Linked DNA regions of Zobellia alginiliquefaciens. The protein of the gene in region 1 binds, or shares a complex with, the protein of each later gene. Links are inferred from orthologs where the notes say so. Each region holds a gene or a part of one and is shown on either strand. Other genes may lie near its edges. The genes, in order: accB and accD.

The links.
Region 2: the proteins of accB (region 1) and accD are in contact, whole or in part, in a solved structure (PDB 8UXZ), measured with the Escherichia coli proteins. The link is inferred for Zobellia alginiliquefaciens from one-to-one orthologs.

Annotation. Positions count from the first base shown.
Region 1 is NZ_CP119758.1:2,050,212-2,060,570, forward strand. What follows is about bases 2,560-5,488. They hold accB (acetyl-CoA carboxylase biotin carboxyl carrier protein), read left to right. Parts: upstream 2,560-3,742; coding sequence 3,743-4,234; downstream 4,235-5,488. Other genes in these bases: P0077_RS08675 (beta-ketoacyl-ACP synthase III), read left to right, coding at 2,717-3,709; accC (acetyl-CoA carboxylase biotin carboxylase subunit), read left to right, coding at 4,319-5,488. Also shown: P0077_RS08655 (riboflavin synthase), read right to left, coding at 1-518; 4-hydroxythreonine-4-phosphate dehydrogenase PdxA, read left to right, coding at 603-1,649; P0077_RS08665 (YceD family protein), read left to right, coding at 1,809-2,333; rpmF (50S ribosomal protein L32), read left to right, coding at 2,341-2,538; more of accC, read left to right, coding at 5,489-5,671; P0077_RS08690 (NAD(P)/FAD-dependent oxidoreductase), read left to right, coding at 5,715-6,827; P0077_RS08695 (IlvD/Edd family dehydratase), read left to right, coding at 6,904-8,625; P0077_RS08700 (3-oxoacyl-ACP synthase), read left to right, coding at 8,630-9,079; P0077_RS08705 (COG2426 family protein), read right to left, coding at 9,089-9,547; P0077_RS08710 (hypothetical protein), read left to right, coding at 9,747-9,908; P0077_RS08715 (cupredoxin domain-containing protein), read right to left, coding at 9,992-10,359. UniProt on the Escherichia coli protein: This protein is a component of the acetyl coenzyme A carboxylase complex; first, biotin carboxylase catalyzes the carboxylation of the carrier protein and then the transcarboxylase transfers the carboxyl group to form malonyl-CoA.
Region 2 is NZ_CP119758.1:3,124,943-3,135,177, reverse strand. Bases 1-2,805 are described here. They hold accD (acetyl-CoA carboxylase, carboxyltransferase subunit beta), read left to right. Parts: upstream 1-867; coding sequence 868-1,743; downstream 1,744-2,805. Other genes in these bases: P0077_RS13150 (DUF302 domain-containing protein), read right to left, coding at 2,347-2,805; P0077_RS13155 (hypothetical protein), read left to right, coding at 1,806-2,222; fbaA (class II fructose-bisphosphate aldolase), read left to right, coding at 1-833. Also shown: more of P0077_RS13150, read right to left, coding at 2,806-3,264; rpsO (30S ribosomal protein S15), read left to right, coding at 3,516-3,785; P0077_RS13140 (polyribonucleotide nucleotidyltransferase), read left to right, coding at 3,973-6,201; P0077_RS13135 (sigma-70 family RNA polymerase sigma factor), read left to right, coding at 6,366-7,229; P0077_RS13130 (VF530 family protein), read left to right, coding at 7,462-7,701; P0077_RS13125 (tRNA (cytidine(34)-2'-O)-methyltransferase), read left to right, coding at 7,710-8,162; P0077_RS13120 (adenosine deaminase), read left to right, coding at 8,292-9,311; rpe (ribulose-phosphate 3-epimerase), read left to right, coding at 9,403-10,083; P0077_RS13110 (YpdA family putative bacillithiol disulfide reductase), read left to right, coding at 10,062-10,235.

The DNA.
Region 1 (10,359 bases):
ATTTGGTATGATTTAAAACGTGTGTGTTCGTAGGTGTATGGAATAATGGCAACGCTGAAGCTATTCTTTTCTGAATTTACTACCGTAAGGCTTGTACCATCTATAGTTATAGAACCTTTTTCAATAGTAGGATTTCCGGTGCCCGCATCATATTTAAAGGTGAAAAACCAGCTGCCGTCTTTTTCCTCAATAGCTTTGCAAACTCCTGTTTGGTCCACATGGCCTTGAACAATATGCCCATCTAAGCGGGAACCAAGAATCATGGCGCGCTCCAAGTTTACGCTTTCACCTTCTTTTAGTTCATCTAGATTGGTCTTCTGTAAAGTTTCGTCAATGGCCGTTACCGTATAGGTGTCTTCATCTAATGAAACCACGGTAAGGCAAACACCATTGTGCGATACGCTCTGATCGATTTTTAATTCTGGCGTTAGCGAGGATTTCACTGTAATATGAAGGTTGCTACCATCTTGTTCTAATTGCTGTATTTCGCCCAAAGTTTCGATAATGCCCGTAAACATGTTCCGTTAAATTTAAGTAGTTTTGTACCTTAGATTGATAGAGATTGTTTTGACAATATCTCTAGGGCAAAGGTAAAGAATAAGATGCAGGAAGAAGGAAAAATTAAACTAGGTATTTCAATAGGCGATTTAAACGGAATAGGTTGCGAGGTTGTTCTCAAAACCTTTGAAGATGCTCGCATGCTAGATTTTTGTACGCCGATTATATTTGCATCCAACAAAACTATTTCTTTTCAAAAAAAGGAATTGGGTCTAGATATCAATTACCATGGTATTACAGATGCTTCAAAAGCGGTAGACGGTAAAATAAACGTGGTTAATGTTTGGAAAGAAATTCCCAAGACCAAGTTTGGAGAAGCTACTGAAGAAGGCGGAAAATATGCGATAAAATCGCTAAGAGCTGCCGTTGATGCTCTTAAAAATGATACCATAGATGCTTTGGTAACGGCACCTATCAATAAAAATAACATTCAGGCGGAAGATTTTAAATTTCCGGGCCACACGGATTTCTTGGCGCAAGAACTAGAGGGAGAAAGTCTAATGTTCATGGTTACGGATGACCTTAAAGTGGGCTTGTTAACTGATCACGTTGCGGTAAAAGATGCTCCGGCAGCCATAAATGCAATATTGATCAGAAACAAAGTACGGACCATAGAAAAATCCTTACAAATGGATTTTGGTATACGTGCCCCCAAAGTAGCATTGTTGGGTATTAATCCGCATAGCGGAGATAATGGTATTATAGGCAAGGAAGATGATGAGATTTTAAAACCTGTTATCAAAGAAATGTCAGAGGCCGGTCATTTGGTTTTTGGGCCTTATTCCGCAGATAGCTTTTTTGGTTCTGATGCCTATAAAAATTTCGATGCTATTTTAGCCGCTTATCACGATCAAGGGCTTATACCTTTTAAGACCCTTTCATTTGGTAAAGGTGTTAACTATACCGCAGGGTTATCTAAAGTGAGAACATCCCCAGACCATGGAACAGCTTATGAAATAGCAGGAAAAGGCAAGGCAGATCATAGTTCTTTTAAAGAAGCGGTCTTTACGGCATTGCATATTTTTAAGAATAGAAAAGAATACCAAGAACTTACTGAAAACCCTTTACAGAAGCAGCGTGTAAGGCGTTAGAGGGGCGTTTTTGGGGTGCTGAAACGTGTTATTTTTGAGAATTGGTCTAAAAGATAGTCGAACTTATTGAATTCCAATTAAAAAAGGGTTGTAAGTTTATTAAATAATAGTATCTTTGCACCCGCCTTTAATCGGGCGGTGTATTAAAATAGTGTTGAAATGATGAAGCAAAAGGAGTTTAACATTCCTTTCTCTGGATTAGGACAAGGAAAACACGAATTTGAGTATACGATTAATAACCCGTTCTTTGAATCTTTTGGGTATGACGAGTTCAATGCTGCAGACGTTAAGTTGCATGTAGTTTTGAATAAAATGAGCACAATGCTCGAGTTAGAGATGAAAGCCCAGGGCACGGTTAACGTAAATTGCGACCTGACCAGCGAACCTTTTGATTTGCCTATTGAGGCAGAATTGGAGTTAGTGGTCAAGTTTGGGGAAGAGTTTAATGATGAAGATGATGAGATTCTGATAATTCCCCACGGAGAACATCAGGTCAATATTGCACAATACGTATACGAAATGTTGGTGTTGGCCGTACCGCAAAAAAGGATTCACCCAGGGGTTTTAGACGGTACGTTGCAATCTGAGGCATTAAAAAAGCTTGAAGAATTGCAGCCCAAAAAAGAGAAAAAAGAAAGTGATCCCAGATGGGACGAATTAAAGAAACTGTTAACGGATAAATAAGTTTTAAATGGCACATCCTAAGAGAAAAATATCGAAAACCAGAAGGGATAAAAGAAGAACACATTACAAAGCGGTAGCACCAACTTTGGCTACTGACCCAACTACTGGTGAAATGCACTTGTTCCACAGAGCACATTGGCATGAAGGTAAACTTTACTATAAAGGTCAGATTTTGATCGACAAGACTGAAGAAGCCGAAGCATAAACGTATCGGTTATCTTATAATGAATTCACGACTCCCGTATATATTGACGGGAGTTTTTTATTTCTAGTACTCAAATCTCAAAAACGCATAGTTTTACAGGAAAAATTGGTAAAAATTGATTAATTTTCACCAATTTTGAGGCATTTTTGAAGGTTTCTGATATCAAATCGACTTTAAGATGAGTAAAACAACAGCAGCAATTACAGCTGTAGGAGGCTATGTTCCAGAATTTGTTCTAACCAACAACATGCTGGAGGATATGGTAGAGACAAATGATGAATGGATCGTCTCTAGAACAGGAATTAAAGAAAGACGGGTGTTGAAACCTGAAGAAGGAGAAGGTACTTCGTACTTGGCTATAAAGGCGGCACAAGACCTTATCCAAAAGAAAAATATAGACCCAAAAGAAATAGATCTTATAATGATCGCTACGGCTACACCAGATAGCATGGTGGCCTCAACAGCGGCTTTTGTAGCGTCTGAAATAGGAGCGGTAAATGCATTTGCCTATGATCTTTTGGCGGCATGTTCTAGTTTTTTGTTCGGAATGTCTACCGCGGCCAGTTATATAGAATCTGGCAGGTATAAAAAAGTACTATTGATCGGGGCGGATAAAATGTCTTCAATAATAGATTATACAGATCGTACTACTTGCATTATTTTTGGTGATGGTGCAGGTGCGGCATTGTTCGAGCCTAATGAAGAAGGTTTGGGCCTACAAGATGAATACCTACGGGCAGATGGGGCTGGAAGACAGTTTTTAGGCATGGATGCAGGTGGCTCTTTAATGCCCGCAACCGAAGAAACGGTTAAAAACAGGAAACACTTTATTTACCAAGATGGTAGAACAGTGTTTAAATTTGCTGTGTCTAACATGGCAGACGTGGCTGAAAAAATTATGCAACGTAACGACCTTAAAGACACTGATGTTTCATGGTTGGTGCCACACCAAGCCAATAAAAGAATCATAGATGCTACGGCCAATAGAATGGGTCTGGACAGCTCTAAGGTTTTAATGAACATAGAAAGATACGGTAACACCACATCGGCAACATTACCGTTGTTATTGGCCGATTTTGAGGGCCAATTGAAAAAGGGTGATAACCTAGTTTTTGCCGCTTTTGGCGGAGGTTTTACCTGGGGTTCCATTTACCTAAAATGGGCGTACTAATTAAATACCGATTACTTAAATAAATAACATTCCATGGATATTAAAGAAATTCAAACCCTGATTAAGTTTGTAGCAAAATCAGGTGCCAGTGAAGTAAAGTTGGAAATGGAGGATTTAAAAATCACCATTAAAACAGGTACCTCAGACTCTGGAAACGAAACGACCTACGTGCAGCAGATCCCAATGCCGCAAGCTCAGATGATGCCTTCTCAGGCACCACCGCAGACTGTTGAAACGGCCGCAGGTGATGCCGCAAAAGCAGAAAAGAAAGAAGATGACTCTAAATATATTACCATTAAGTCACCTATTATTGGTACTTTCTATAGAAAACCCTCTCCAGATAAGAGTGCGTTCGTAGAAGTTGGTACCTCTATCGGAAAAGGAGATGTGCTTTGTGTTATTGAAGCCATGAAACTTTTTAATGATATTGAGTCTGAGGTTTCTGGTAAAATCGTTAAGATTTTAGTTGAGGATTCTTCTCCTGTAGAGTTTGATCAGCCTTTATTTTTGGTAGATCCATCATAAATGTAAATTCTGAATCTCAAATAAATTTCCGGTAACGGGAATAATGTTTGGTACTTGGATTTTAGAATTTAAATTGAAAAACGTATGTTCAAGAAAATATTAATTGCAAATAGAGGAGAGATTGCGCTTCGTGTTATACGCACCTGTAAAGAAATGGGTATAAAAACCGTAGCCGTCTATTCTAAGGCAGATGAAGAGAGTTTGCATGTTCGTTTTGCCGATGAAGCTGTCTGTATTGGTCCGGCACCCAGTAGCGAGTCGTACCTAAAAATACCCAATATTATTGCTGCTGCAGAGATTACAAATGCAGATGCTATTCACCCAGGTTATGGATTTCTTTCAGAGAATTCTAAATTCTCTAAAATCTGTGCAGAGCACGACATTAAATTTATAGGTGCATCTGGCGAGCATATAGACCGTATGGGAGATAAAGCTTCCGCTAAGAAAACAATGAAAGAGGCCGGTGTTCCTACCGTTCCTGGCTCAGATGGTTTGTTGAAAGATGTGGCCGATGCTATCAAGACAGCGAAGAAAATGGGCTACCCCGTTATGATAAAAGCAACTGCCGGTGGTGGTGGTAAAGGTATGCGCGCTGTTTGGAAAGAAGAGGAAATGGAAGACCTTTTCGAAAGTGCCGTACAAGAAGCTACTGCAGCCTTTGGCAACGGTGGTATGTATATGGAAAAGTTAATCGAGGAGCCAAGACATATTGAAATCCAAGTTGTTGGTGACCAATATGGTAAGGCATGTCACCTTTCAGAAAGAGATTGTTCCGTTCAACGTAGACATCAAAAACTTACGGAAGAAACACCATCTCCGTTCATGACAGATAAGCTTCGTGAGGAAATGGGTGCGGCCGCGGTAAAAGCTGCTGAGTACATAAAATATGAAGGAGCCGGTACTATAGAGTTTTTGGTAGATAAACACCGAAATTTCTACTTTATGGAAATGAATACCCGTATTCAGGTAGAGCACCCAATTACAGAACAGGTAATTGATTATGATTTAATACGTGAGCAAATATTGGTAGCAGGTGGTGTTCCCATTTCAGGAAAGAACTATTTGCCAAAACTACACTCTATTGAATGTAGAATAAACGCCGAAGACCCTTACAATAACTTTAGACCTTCACCGGGTAGAATTACTACTTTGCATACACCAGGTGGTCACGGAGTTCGTATGGACACTCACGTATATAGTGGATACAGTATTCCACCTAATTACGACTCTATGATTGCCAAGTTGATTACAACTGCGCAAACACGAGAAGAGGCTATTAATAAGATGAAAAGAGCGCTAGATGAATTCGTAATCGAAGGTATTAAAACTACGATTCCGTTTCACAGGCAGTTAATGGATCATCCAGATTATTTGGCAGGTAATTATACTACCAAGTTTATGGAAGACTTTAAAATGGATCCTCCGCCAGCGGAATAAGAATAAAACCCCAATTTGTATTGGGGTTTTTTTATGGAAGAATATGAACTTAAGTTATTGGGAATATAAAACTTGGTTGTCAAACATCGATTTTACTATTGTTGGCAGTGGCATCGTAGGACTTAACTGTGCCTTGCGGTTACATGAGTGCTTTCCAAAAGCTAGAATCCTTATTCTAGAAAAAGGATTTTTACCTCAAGGAGCTAGTACCAAAAATGCCGGTTTTGCGTGTTTTGGAAGCATTTCAGAGGTTTTGGCAGATTTAGAGCGCCACACTGAGCAGGAGGTGTTGGATTTGGTAGCTCAGCGTTGGCAGGGAATAAAATTGCTCCGGCAGAAAGTTGGTGATGCAAACTTCGATTTTCAAGAAAATGGCGGACACGAATTGTTTCTAGGTTCCGCCCAAAAACTATATGAGAAATGTTTAGATCAGCTATCTGAAGTTAACAAGCTATTGCAATCTGTTTATAGTGGGGATGCATTTAGCATGAGCCCTAATACTTTTGGTTTTGATGGAGTGAAGGAAAATTACATTACCAATGTTTTTGAAGGACAATTGGATACCGGTAAAATGATGAATTCGCTATTGAAATTAGTTCAGGATGCAGGTATCACCATCCTGAACTCCATAACAGTTGAAAACTTTACTGAAATTGGGACACAGGTAGAAGTAAAAACAAATCGATTTGAATTTAAAACTAAAAAATTACTGATTGCTACCAACGGTTTTGCCACAGATTTAATTAATGAAAAGGTTAAACCGGCCAGAGCGCAAGTTCTGATTACCGAACCAATTGAAAATTTATCCATAAAAGGAACTTTCCATTTTGATGAAGGCTATTACTATTTTAGAAATATAAATAACCGCATATTGTTCGGAGGAGGTAGAAATCTTGATTTTAAAGGTGAAGAAACTAGCGAATTTGGGTGTTCTCATCACATTCAAAAACATTTGGAGAAATTACTAAAAGAGGTAATCTTACCTAGAACGCCTCATAAAATTGAACATAAATGGAGTGGCATAATGGGAACTGGCGAGCATAAGAAACCCATTATCAGGCAAACCTCCAATCATGTCTATTGTGGTGTGCGCTTAGGAGGTATGGGAATTGCAATAGGAAGCATTGTGGGCCATAATCTCGCAGACCTAACATAGTCTTTGTTTCGTGGATTTTTGCTAACTGGGCTATATTCGCTACTTTAACTACTTTGAATATATTTCTTTTCAATTTATGAAAGACAAGAAACACCTGCGCAGTAGTGAATGGTTTGGTGGCAAAGATAAAATGGGTTTTGTACACCGTTCATGGCTAAGAAACCAAGGATATCCGGATGATTACTTTACTGGTAAACCCGTTATTGGCATTTGTAACACATGGTCGGAATTAACGCCCTGTAATGGTCATTTACGTGATTTTGCCGAGGTGGTAAAACGGGGTATTTTGGAAGCTGGCGGTTTTCCCATGGAGTTTCCGGTGATGTCTTTGGGCGAAACTATTATGAGGCCCACATCCATGCTTTTTCGCAATTTGGCGAGTATGGATACGGAAGAGTCCATACGCGCCAATCCACTGGACGGCATTGTTCTATTGACAGGTTGTGATAAGACTACACCTAGTACGGTAATGGGGGCCTGTAGCGTAGATTTACCCACTATTGTTGTTCCCGGCGGTCCCATGTTGAGTGGGAGGTTTAGAGGAGAAAAAATGGGCTCCGGCTCTATGAACTGGTTGATTAAGGAGAAACGAAACGTAGACGGTTTTAGTGATGCCGATTTTACCGAAGCGGAAGTCTGTGTTGCCAGAAGCATCGGGCATTGCAACACCATGGGTACGGCTTCAACAATGGCCACCATGGTGGAAGCTTTAGGTCTTACTTTACCGGGGTTTTCATCTATTCCCGCAGTAGATTCGCGTAAGAAATTGTTCGCACAACTTTCGGGAAGACGTATTGTGGAAATGGTAAAAGAAGATTTAAAACTATCAAAAGTATTAACGCGTCAAGCCTTTGAGAATGCCATTATTACTAATGCGGCTGTTGGAGGTTCAACCAATCTCATTATTCATTTGACTGCCATTGCAGGTAGAATAGGAGTAGAATTGAACTTAGAAGATTTTGATACTTTAGGAAGCAAAGTGCCGCTATTGGTAAACCTAAAACCTTCCGGAAAACATCTAATGGAAGATTTTTTCTATGCGGGTGGACTTCCTGTTGTTATGAAAGAATTAAAACCCAAACTTCATGGCGATGCCCTTACGGTAAACGGAAAATTTATCACAGAAAATTATTCTGAAGCGGTCTGTTATGATAACGATGTCATAGCTTCCATAAAACAACCTGTTCAGCAGAATGCCGGTATTGCCGTACTTAAGGGGAATCTTTGTGAAAACGGAGCGGTAATAAAACCTTCGGCGGCGTCAAAAAAGCTAATGAAGCATACGGGTAAAGCTGTTGTTTTTGAAAGTATGGAAGATTATCATACCCGAATTGACGCTCCGGATTTAGATATAGACAAGAATAGCGTTATTGTTTTAAAAGGTGTGGGGCCAAAAGGGTATCCGGGTATGCCAGAAGTGGGCAACGTAGACCTTCCGAAGAAATTATTATTGCAAGGGGTTACGGATATGGTTCGGATTTCTGATGGTCGTATGAGCGGTACGGCTGCAGGCACCGTAATTTTACATGTTTCCCCGGAATCAACCGTAGGCGGTACTTTGGCTTTAGTTCAAAACAATGATCTAATTACCTTGGATGTTGAGAATAGAAGCCTTCATTTAGAGGTTTCGGAAGAGGAGCTTATAAGACGGAAAAATGCTTGGATTGCTCCCAAACCCTTGGCGGATAGAGGATATGTAAAAATGTACATAGATCATGTAGAGCAAGCGCATAAAGGAGCTGATTTGGATTTTTTGGTAGGTGGTTCAGGATCTAAGGTAGATAGAGATTTGCATTAGTAGCATGATAGAAAAAGAAGAGTTGCATCAGTTTTGTTTGACATTCGTTACGGAACGGATTTCAAGAATTCATAAGAATATTGAAGATGTTCAAACCTCATTATCCTCAGAAACAAAAAGTAGTGCAGGTGATAAGCACGAAACAGGTAGGGCTATGTTACAGCTTGAGCGGGAGAAATTAGGACAACAGTTGGCCGAGGCCGAAAAGATGAAGCAAGTACTGTCTAAAGTGCCTAAGGAGGCATCTAATAAGGTGATTGGTCTTGGTAGTTGGGTCATTACTTCAAAAGCCGAATATTTTCTGGCTATTTCCGCAGGTGAATTCAAAGAGATGGATAGAAGTGTTTATTGCATATCTGCAGCAACACCCATAGCCAAATTATTATTTGCCAAAAAGGTAGGGGATACGGTTAGTTTTAATAACCAAGAAATAAAAATTATTGAAATAAAATAGAAGTAATTACTATCCAATTCCTTTCATTGAAGCCAAGGTTGCCGACCAAACGATTAAAGATGAAAGAAAAATACCAATGGTATTGGCCCAAAAGGCTTTTGTCTTTTCAATTTTAAAGAGATAAGACGCAATACTACCGGCATAAACACCCGTGCCCGGTACAGGTAACATTACAAAAAATATGAGTCCCCAAAAGCCATAGCGTTTTATTTTATCTCCGGAGCCCGTTTTGGCCCTGCGGGCAACAAATATGGCAGATTTCTTGTAGAAGCCCCACTTCAGGAAATACCGATTAACTTTTTCCAAAAAGAAAATCATCAAAGGGAATACCAACACGTTTGCCGCAAAACATAGAACAAACACCAAATATATATTAAGACCATTTAGCAACCCATAGGGAATACCCACCTTAGCTTCTCCAAAGGGAGAAAGGCTCCATAAAATGGCAATAATAAAATCTATAATCACAGTTATTTTTTTGGAAGGGCTAAACTACTAATACATGGGGTTTAAGCACCATCTGAACTCATAAATAATTCCAAAAATTGTGCCGCTCAAAAGTACGTTGTTCCTTTTAACACTTTTTAACTATTCGTTGAGTGGTGCAATATTATCTATCTATCTGAGTTTTAGACTATACATATTTAACAACCAAAACTTTTAACCTATGAAATCTTTATTTGCTAAACTATTTTTATTTGCTTTTGTGTCAGTGACAGCTTTTTCATGCAGCGTAAAATCTGAATTGGAAGATATTGCTGATGAGCTAGAGGAAGAAAACAACAATGATGCACGAACTGAAGTCATCAAACTAGAAGACAACAAGTAGTTCAGGTCTTTTAAATACAGAAAAGGGAACCTTTTAAGGTTCCCTTTTTTTATGATGTACAATTTAGAAATTGTATAAACTAACTACTGCACTAGTATAGTATTATCAGTAGCTGTAGGGTTCATAGGGCAAAAATATACATACTCCCCAGCCTCCAATACGGTTGGTTTGGATGATTGTGTTTTACCAGTGGCAACTACTTCTGTCACATAGGCAGTCTGGATGTGGTTTTCAGGTTTGCTAATGTCTTCACCCTTTTTTACAAGAACAAAACCAACATCATGGCCCACTCCTTTATTCTCAATATCAAAAACGTAAGTACCGGGAGAAACTGTCAATGATTTTTGAGTAAACTCACCGGGTGTTTGAACTAATGCAATTGTTCTTACTTCTTTTTTTACCATCTTGTCTTGGGCATTTGCTGAAAATGCTACTGTAAAAATCAATACTA
Region 2 (10,235 bases), 1.1 Mb from region 1 along the record:
CCGTTCTTGGTGCCGTAGCCGGAGCAAAACATGTACACCAATTGGCAGAAGCTTACGGAGCTACCGTAATTCTTCATACAGACCACTGTGCTAAGAAATTATTACCTTGGATAGACGGACTTTTAGATGCTAGTGAGAAACATTTTGCCGAGACTGGAAAATCTCTTTTCAGCTCACATATGATCGACCTTTCCGAAGAGCCTCTTGAAGAAAACATTGAAATCTGTAAAGGGTACTTAGAGCGCATGAGCAAAATGAACATGACGTTAGAGATAGAACTTGGTATTACAGGTGGAGAAGAAGATGGTGTTGACAATTCTGATGTTGATGACTCTAAATTGTACACACAACCAGAAGAAGTAGCTTATGCTTACGAGGAGCTTTCCAAAGTAAGCCCAAGATTTACAATTGCAGCAGCTTTTGGTAACGTTCATGGTGTGTACAAGCCAGGAAACGTTAAACTGACTCCAAAAATCCTTAAAAACTCTCAAGAGTATATCACTGAAAAATACGGTGTAGAAAACAACCACATAGATTTTGTTTTCCATGGTGGATCAGGTTCTACGGTCGAAGAAATAAGAGAAGGTATTAGCTACGGTGTTATTAAAATGAATATTGATACAGATTTGCAGTATGCATTTTTAGCTGGAGTTCGTGACTATGTTCAAGATAAAAAAGACTTCCTTCAAGCTCAGATTGGAAATCCAAATGGCGCAGATGAACCTAACAAAAAGTTCTATGACCCAAGAGTTTGGTTACGCGAAGGAGAAAAGTCTTTTGTTGAGCGTTTGAAAAAGGCTTTTGAAGATTTAAACAATGTAAATACCTTATAGGTAAAGTACATCCCCAAAACTAATTATGGAAGATATGACGGCTTGGTTCAGAAGAAAGGAAAAGGGAATACAAACGGCTACCGAAGAGAAAAAAGACACCCCAAAAGGGTTGTGGTACAAATCTCCAACGGGAAAAATTGTTGAATCAGAAGTACTTGCCAAGAACTTTTACGTAAGCCCTGAAGACGATTATCACGTTCGCATAGGCAGTAAAGAGTATTTTGAAATGCTTTTTGATGATAACAAATTCAGGGAACTGGATGCCAAATTGACCTCTAAAGACCCTTTGAAGTTTGAGGACACCAAAAAATATTCGGAAAGACTAAAGGCTGCACAAAAGAAAACTGGACTTAACGATGCCGTAAGAACCGGTTTTGGTAAGTCTATAGGCAAAGATATTGTTATAGCTTGTATGGACTTTAATTTTATTGGTGGGTCTATGGGTAGCGTTGTTGGTGAAAAAATTGCACGTGCCATAGATTACGCTATAAAAAGAAAAGTTCCTTTTGTAATGATTTCAAAATCTGGGGGAGCCCGTATGATGGAAGCCGCCCTGTCTTTAATGCAATTAGCCAAAACATCGGCAAAATTAGCACAACTGGCAGAAGCTAAACTTCCATATATATCACTTTGTACAGACCCTACCACTGGTGGAACAACCGCGTCCTATGCAATGTTAGGGGACATTAACATATCAGAACCTGGTGCATTAATTGGTTTTGCAGGCCCCAGAGTAGTAAAAGAAGCTACGGGAAAAGAACTTCCCGAAGGTTTCCAAACTGCAGAGTTTGTTAAGGACCATGGTTTTTTGGATTTTATCTCACATAGAAGAGATTTGAAAAAGAAAATCAACCTTTATATAGATTTAATTCAGAACAACCCTGTGAGAACTGAAAAGGTTTCGGCATGAAACCGTTAGTTATTACACTAATTTCATTTTGGTTTTTTTGTTGTTCAACAGATAAAGAAAGTATGCCCGCCGAATCGGATTTGGCGGGCATTTTATCTGATTCCGCAAAAGTTCTTGAAGTTAAAGTATCGGGCACTGAGAACAACTATACTTTCAGTACAACCATTCAAAGCCCGGATACCGGTTGTAATCTATATGCAGACTGGTGGGAAATCATTGATTTAAAAGGAAACCTTATTTATAGGAGAATTTTAACTCACAGCCATGTAGAGGAACAACCTTTTACTCGTTCCGGATCAAATATTACCTTGGCAAAAACTACTGAAGTTTACATACGCGCGCATGTACACCCAGTAGGCTACACCTCTGAGGTTCTAAAAGGCTCAGTTGAAAATGGCTTTATGGAGGTAGAATTAGACTCAGAATTCGCCATAGAATTGGAGAAAGCGGAGCCTCTTCCTGCGGGATGTGATTTTTAGATTTTCAAAACTGGCTTAAATCCATGCTCTATTTTACTTAAAAAATCACCTTCTACTTTTTTTTGAGAAACAAAAAAAGCCCCACTATTTCTAGTGAAGCTCAATTCATTTTTTTTAAATTACTCTATTGGTTTACAGATGTAGCAATACCTTGTAATGCAGCTAAAATAGTTTCTAAAGTAGCGTCATTATCCGTAACACCATGTCTTGACATAAATAGTTCTGGACTGTTAAAAGCAATTTTCACCTCACCCTCCGCATTTTCATACACCAATATTTTTTGTGGTAAATCAAGTGCTGAAGTTTGCTTGTCTTGCATTAACGGTGTTCCCAAGCTTGGATTACCAAAAATAATTACGCTAGTAGGCAACAACTCCAACTCAACATTGGCCGCATTGGCTTGATGATCTAATTCCGCAACAATTTTAAGATTTGGGTTACCTTCAATCACACTCATTATACCTTCGTAGGTAGCGTCAAATGTTTCTTGACTTACAACTGTCAACACTTTATAATCGGCAGGCACTTCACTAGGCTGCTCCGTTACCTCTCCAATTCCGGCATTTTCGCTTAAATTCCTCAATGCTCCTGCCATTGTAGATAATGTAGATACATCCCCTACTGTATGGCGATTAGCTAAATATGTTGTAGAATTATAACCTATGTAAACTTCTTCACTATCACTTTGATAAACCAAAATACGTTGTGGCAAATCTAATCCCGCCTGTTGGTTTACCTGCATTAATGGTGTTCCTAAATTAGGGTTGCCAAAGAAAATTATTTTCGTTGGGTTTAGCTCCAACTCCGCTGAAGCCGCGTTGGCCGTATGATTTACTTCGGCTACAATTGTAATATTTTCATTTGCCTCTAAACTTGCTTTAAGAACAGCATAGGTCTCATCAAAAGATTGTGTACTTTTTAGAAAGTTCATACCTACTACATTTGGAGCGGTATCCGTCTTTTCAGGTTCGTTTGTTTCATCTTCATCGCATGCAATAAAAGCTAATACCAAGCAAACACTCATAAAAAATTTCAAATTCATAATCATATTATTTTTTAGGGGGACTTAAGTCTATATCGGTGTTCTAATCAACAGACCGCCATTAATAGTATAATAATATACGCAAGGTATTAGCAATCGGTTTTTTCTGTATCACACAGTTTTTTTTACCTACCAAGGCCACAATACATTTAATTGAACAAATTATTTGTTTTATGCTCATAAATCGTATCTTTGCAGCTTGATTGAAAATCAGTCATATATACATAAAAATCATTTAAAACAATATTGGAATGTATTTAACAAAAGAAGTAAAAGCCGAAATCTTTAAGAAACACGGCGGTAGTGAAACAAACACAGGTTCTACAGAAGGCCAAATCGCTTTGTTCACACACAGAATTAACCACCTAACCGGTCACTTAAAAAAGAACCACAAAGATTACAACACTGAGCGTTCATTAGTAAAGTTGGTAGGTAAAAGAAGAAGCCTACTTGATTATATGATCAAGAACGATATTGTTAAGTATCGTGAGCTTATTAAAGAACTAGGTATTAGAAAATAAGTATTTTACAAAGGGCTGAAATTTTCAGCCCTTTTTTTTTATATATTAGTCATCCTAAATAATTAGGATTTTACAAAAAGCTGCACCCAGTTTTTCATTGGTCAACACAACACAACAACTTCGGCCTTAACAAGTCGATAAGACCATTGTTTAACAATTCGCCCATTGGCGTATTTAATTAAAATTTATGATTCCAAAAGTATTTAAAGAGGTCATAGACCTTGGTGACGGTAGGGAAATTTCTATCGAAACCGGAAAATTGGCAAAGCAGGCCCACGGTTCTGTTGTTGTACAGTCAGGAAAATGTATGCTATTGTGTACGGTTGTTTCCAACTACAAACAAAGTGATGTTGACTTTCTTCCATTAACGGTAGATTACCGCGAAAAATTTGCAGCTGCGGGCCGTTACCCAGGTGGTTTCTTCAAAAGGGAAGCAAGACCTAGTGATGGTGAAGTATTGACTATGCGTTTGGTAGACCGTGTACTTCGTCCACTTTTCCCAAAAGATTATCACTCTGAAACTCAGGTGATGATTCAATTAATGTCTCATGATGATGACGTTATGCCAGATGCAATGGCCGGTTTGGCTGCATCTGCTGCAATTCAATTATCGGATTTTCCATTTGAATGTGCAATCTCTGAAGCTAGAGTTGCCCGCGTAGACGGTAAATTCGTTATCAACCCAACTAGAGCTCAATTGGCCGAATCCGACATTGATATGATGATCGGTGCTTCTGCTGATTCTGTAATGATGGTTGAAGGTGAGATGGATGAAATTTCTGAAGAAGAAATGACCGAGGCCATCAAATTTGCACACGAAGCCATTAAAGTACAGTGTGCCGCTCAATTAAAACTTGCTGAAGCTTTCGGAAAGAAAGATGTACGTGAGTATGAGCCAGAAAGAGAAGATGAAGACTTGGCCAAGAAAATTCACGACATGGCATATGACAAAGTATATGCCGTAGCTAAAGCAGGTTCTGCCAAACATGAGAGAAGCGCTTCTTTTAGTGAAATAAAAGAAGAAATTAAAGCTACTTTCTCTGAAGAAGAACAAGCTGACTTTGGTGGTATGATTTCAAAATACTACAATAAAGCTGAAAAAGCTGCTGTTCGTGATCTTACCCTAAACGAAGGTTTACGTTTAGATGGTCGTAAGACCGATGAGATTAGACCTATCTGGTGTGAAGTAGATTACCTACCATCAACACACGGTTCCGCTATATTTACCCGTGGGGAAACTCAGGCATTGGCTACTGTAACCCTAGGTACTTCTAGAGATTCAAACAAAATTGACATGCCATCTTACGAAGGTGAGGAGAATTTCTATTTACACTACAACTTCCCTCCTTTCTCAACTGGTGAAGCAAGACCTATCCGTGGTACTTCTCGTCGTGAGGTAGGACATGGTAACTTGGCACAACGTGCCTTAAAAGGAATGGTCCCTGCAGATTGCCCTTATACAGTTCGTGTAGTATCCGAAGTGTTAGAATCTAACGGTTCCTCTTCTATGGCTACTGTTTGTGCTGGTACTATGGCAATGATGGATGCTGGTGTACAATTGAAAAAACCGGTTTCAGGTATTGCAATGGGATTAATTTCTGATGCGGACTCTGGTAAATATGCCGTTCTTTCCGATATTTTAGGTGATGAAGATCACTTGGGAGATATGGACTTTAAAGTAACCGGTACAGCAGATGGTATTACCGCTTGCCAAATGGACATTAAAGTAAAAGGTCTTTCTTACGAAATCTTGGTAAATGCCTTAAAACAAGCAAGAGAAGGTCGTTTACACATTCTTGGAAAACTGACGGATACTATCTCTGCTCCTAACGCAGATGTGAAGCCTCATTCTCCAAAAATGGTTACACGTACTATTCCTAATGAATTTATTGGTGCACTTATTGGACCAGGAGGAAAAGTAATTCAAGAACTTCAAAAAGAAACAGATACTACTATTGTTATCAATGAAGACCCGGTTACAGAAGAAGGTATTGTTGAAATTTTAGGTACGGACCAGAATGGTATTGACGCGGTATTGGCCAAGATCGATGCCCTAATGTTCAAACCTGCAGTTGGTAGTGCTTACGAAGTTAAAGTAATTAAAATGCTAGACTTTGGCGCTGTTGTAGAATACCAAGATGCCCCGGGCAATGAAGTATTGTTACATGTTTCCGAATTGGCATGGGAAAGAACCGAGAATGTTTCCGATGTTGTGAACATGGGTGACGTTTTTGATGTGAAGTACTTAGGTACCGACCCAAGAACCCGTAAAGAAAAGGTTTCTAGAAAAGCTCTTTTACCAAAACCTGAAGGTTTTGTAGAAAGACCACCACGTAACGATAAAGATCGTGGTCGTGGTAGAGATGACAGACGAGGTGGTAGAGACAACCGTGATCGTAAGCCAAGAAGAGACTAAACACTCTTTTCTTTAATACATATTTAAAGCCTCAACATAGTAAGTTGAGGCTTTTTTATGCGACTTATCTAAAAAGTAAAGTTTTTTTCACCCAATTGTAACATTTCTATGTTTTTTACGTATAAGTATATGCAGTCTATGCAAACTGAACCTAATTTATTTACATGAGACAGCTTAAAATCACAAAACAGGTCACCAACAGGGAGACCGCATCTTTGGACAAGTACTTGCAAGAAATAGGCAAAGTAGACTTGATTACAGCAGATGAAGAAGTAGAATTGGCACAACGTATCAAGGCAGGCGATCAGGTCGCTCTTGAAAAACTAACAAAGGCCAATCTTCGATTCGTTGTATCGGTAGCTAAGCAGTACCAAAACCAGGGACTTACTTTACCCGATTTAATTAACGAGGGTAACCTTGGCCTTATTAAGGCCGCACAACGATTTGACGAAACGAGGGGATTTAAATTTATTTCCTATGCAGTATGGTGGATTCGTCAATCTATATTACAAGCTTTGGCGGAACAATCTCGTATTGTACGTTTGCCATTGAACAAAATTGGATCGATCAATAAGATTAACAAGACCTTTGCTTTTCTAGAGCAGGCACACGAACGTATGCCTTCACCAGAAGAAATTGCAAAAGAATTGGATATGACGGTTGCAGATGTTAAGCAGTCGCTTAAAAACTCTGGTCGTCATGTATCTATGGATGCGCCTCTTATTGACGGTGAAGATTCTAACCTTTACGATGTACTTCGTAGTGGTGAATCTCCAAATCCTGACAAAGAATTGTTGCACGAATCTTTGCGTACTGAAATTGAGCGCGCTTTAGAAACTCTAACTCCAAGAGAAGCAGACGTTATCCGTTTGTACTTTGGTCTTGCCGGGCAACATTCTATGACATTGGAAGAAATTGGTGAAACTTTTGACCTAACGAGAGAAAGAGTTCGTCAGATTAAAGAAAAAGCTATTAGAAGATTAAAACATACTTCTAGAAGCAAAATCCTTAAGACCTATTTAGGTTAAAAACACCATAAAATTGCACGTTAAATATTCCTTAAATTGGAAATTTGGCATATATATTGTAATTTTAAAAGCAACAACAGTTTATCATGACTGTTCGTTTTTTGATTGATGAATAAACTCCGGCTGATTACCGGAGTTTTTTCATTTATAATATATAGTACAATCACCCACAAGCCCTTTATTTAATGGGCCTGATGGAAAATAACAAGAATCACACATTTAAAGTACCACTATGGAATCCGAAAAAAAATCATCCAACACCCAACCTAACAATCCATTACACGGTGTAAAATTAGTGGACATATTGGAACAGTTGAGAAAAAAATACTCATGGGAAGAATTGGCAGAACGTATAAACATCAATTGTTTTAAAAGCAACCCTACAATTAAGTCGTCTTTAAAATTTTTAAGGCGTACACCATGGGCCCGAACCAAGGTAGAACAGTTATATTTGAAATCTTTTCATAAATAGATTGTTATATGCCCTTCAACATTGTACTTGTAGAACCCGAAATACCCAACAACACCGGAAATATTGGCAGATTGGCACTTGGCTCAGGGTCTACCTTACATCTCGTTAAACCATTTGGCTTTGAATTAAACGACAAACGCTTAAAACGTGCAGGACTTGACTACTGGCCCCATTTAGAGGTACACATTTACGAAAGTCTGGACGACTTTTTGTCGCAACACGGTGAGAAAAATCTAATATTGTTTTCTAGTCATGGCACTAAAAATCACTGGTCCATTCCATTTGAGGATGGTCAATTTCTTGTTTTTGGCAAAGAATCCGTAGGCTTACCTTCCTCCTTGGTATCTTCGTACAAAGACAGTTTGTATAAAATTCCACTTTATAGTGAACACATTCGAAGTTTAAACCTAGCCAATGCCGTAGGTATCGCGGTCTATGAAGGGCTTAAGAACATCCAATAAAGAAGAAAGTAATCACCCTCCATTACGACTGTTAGTTGACCATACTAAATTTTAAATTAGTCGATATTTATAAAAAAACGATTAACTTGAAGTATCTCATTGGTATTCAAAAATTTAACGCGTTTGTCTATGAAAGATTCTGAAATGCTTTCCTTTATTCAAGGATTGCCAAAAACCGAACTCCATTTACATATTGAAGGCTCTTTTGAACCTGAACTTATGTTTAAGATTGCAAAACGCAATAACATTAAAATTAAATATGCCAATGTTGACGAAATTAAACAAGCCTATAGTTTCAATAATCTTCAAGAGTTTCTAGACATCTATTATGCAGGGGCTTCTGTTCTACTTACGGAGCAAGATTTTTATGATCTTACTTGGGCGTATTTGACAAAAGTTCATGAGCAAAACGTAAAACACGTAGAGATTTTCTTTGACCCTCAAACCCATACGGACCGTAACGTTCCTTTTGAATTCGTTTTAAACGGAATTTACAATGCACTAGAAGACGGTCAAAAACAATTGGGCATAAGTTTCAGGCTAATTATGAGTTTCTTGAGGCATCTAGATGAAGCTTCGGCCTTTAAAACCTTAGAACAGGCTTTACCCCATAAAGATAAAATTGTAGCCGTAGGATTGGATTCTTCGGAGGTGGGCAACCCGCCTTCTAAATTTCAACGGGTCTTTGAAAAGGCCCTTAACGAAGGTTTTTTAACGGTAGCCCATGCGGGCGAAGAAGGCCCTTCGGAATATATTAAGGAAGCGCTAGACCTCCTAAAAGTCACCAGAATTGACCATGGCAACCGTTGTCTGGACGATGCTGATTTGGTAAAAAGACTAGTTGAGCAGCAAATGCCACTTACCCTGTGCCCCTTATCCAATCTTGAGCTTAAAGTTATTCAGGATTTAAAAGAATATGCACTGCCCACCATGATGGAACACAATTTACTGGTCACTATCAACTCTGATGACCCTGCTTATTTTGGCGGGTATATGAACGAAAATTTTTGGGAAATAACCAAGGCCTTAAATTTATCGAAGTCGCAAATTGCGGAACTGGCAAAAAATGGGTTTAAGGCAAGTTGGTTATCGGAACAAGAAAAACAAGGCTATTTACAAGAGATCGACGAATATCTGAAAAACAACTAACTCCGTACGGTGTTATTCTTTAGCCGGTATGCGTTACTTCGTAAAAACACAATTCACTACTTTTGCATAAATTCTTTTTAACAGACACAAAATGAGCAAAACAAAAATTGCACCTTCTCTTCTAGCGGCCGATTTTGGCAACTTACAGCGCGATATAGAAATGGTAAACAACAGTGATGCTGATTGGCACCATATTGACATAATGGACGGCGTTTTTGTTCCTAATATATCATACGGCATGCCAGTTGTGAAAACAATTGCTGAGCATGCCACTAAGCCATTAGATGTGCATTTAATGATTGTTGACCCAGACCGCTATATTAAAACTTTTGCTGAATTGGGCGCAACACACCTTACGGTTCATTATGAAGCTTGCACGCATTTACACCGAACCATACAGGCTATAAAGGCGGAAGGAATGAAAGCTGGGGTAGCATTGAACCCACATACCAATGTTAACTTGCTCAAAAATATAATCAAAGATTTGGACATTGTTCTCATTATGAGTGTTAACCCTGGTTTTGGCGGACAAAGTTTTATAGAGAATACGTACGAAAAAATACACAACCTAAAGGAATTGATTAAAGAATCCGATGCCTCTACTTTGATTGAGGTTGATGGTGGGGTAAATTCCAAAAATGCCAAAGCCCTTATAAAAGCAGGAGCGGATATTCTTGTGGCAGGCAGCTTTATTTTTAAGACCGAAGACCCAACGAAAACAATTCAAGAACTTAAAAAATCTACGGATAGATGGAGCATTTTCGAGTTGTAATTATAGGTGGAGGACCTATAGGAATAGCATGTGCCCTTGAAGCCCAAAAAAATGGATTGAACTACGTGATTCTTGAAAAAGGCCCTATCGTAAATTCATTGTTCAACTATCCGCAGAACATGCAGTTTTTCTCTTCTTCGGAAAAGTTGGAA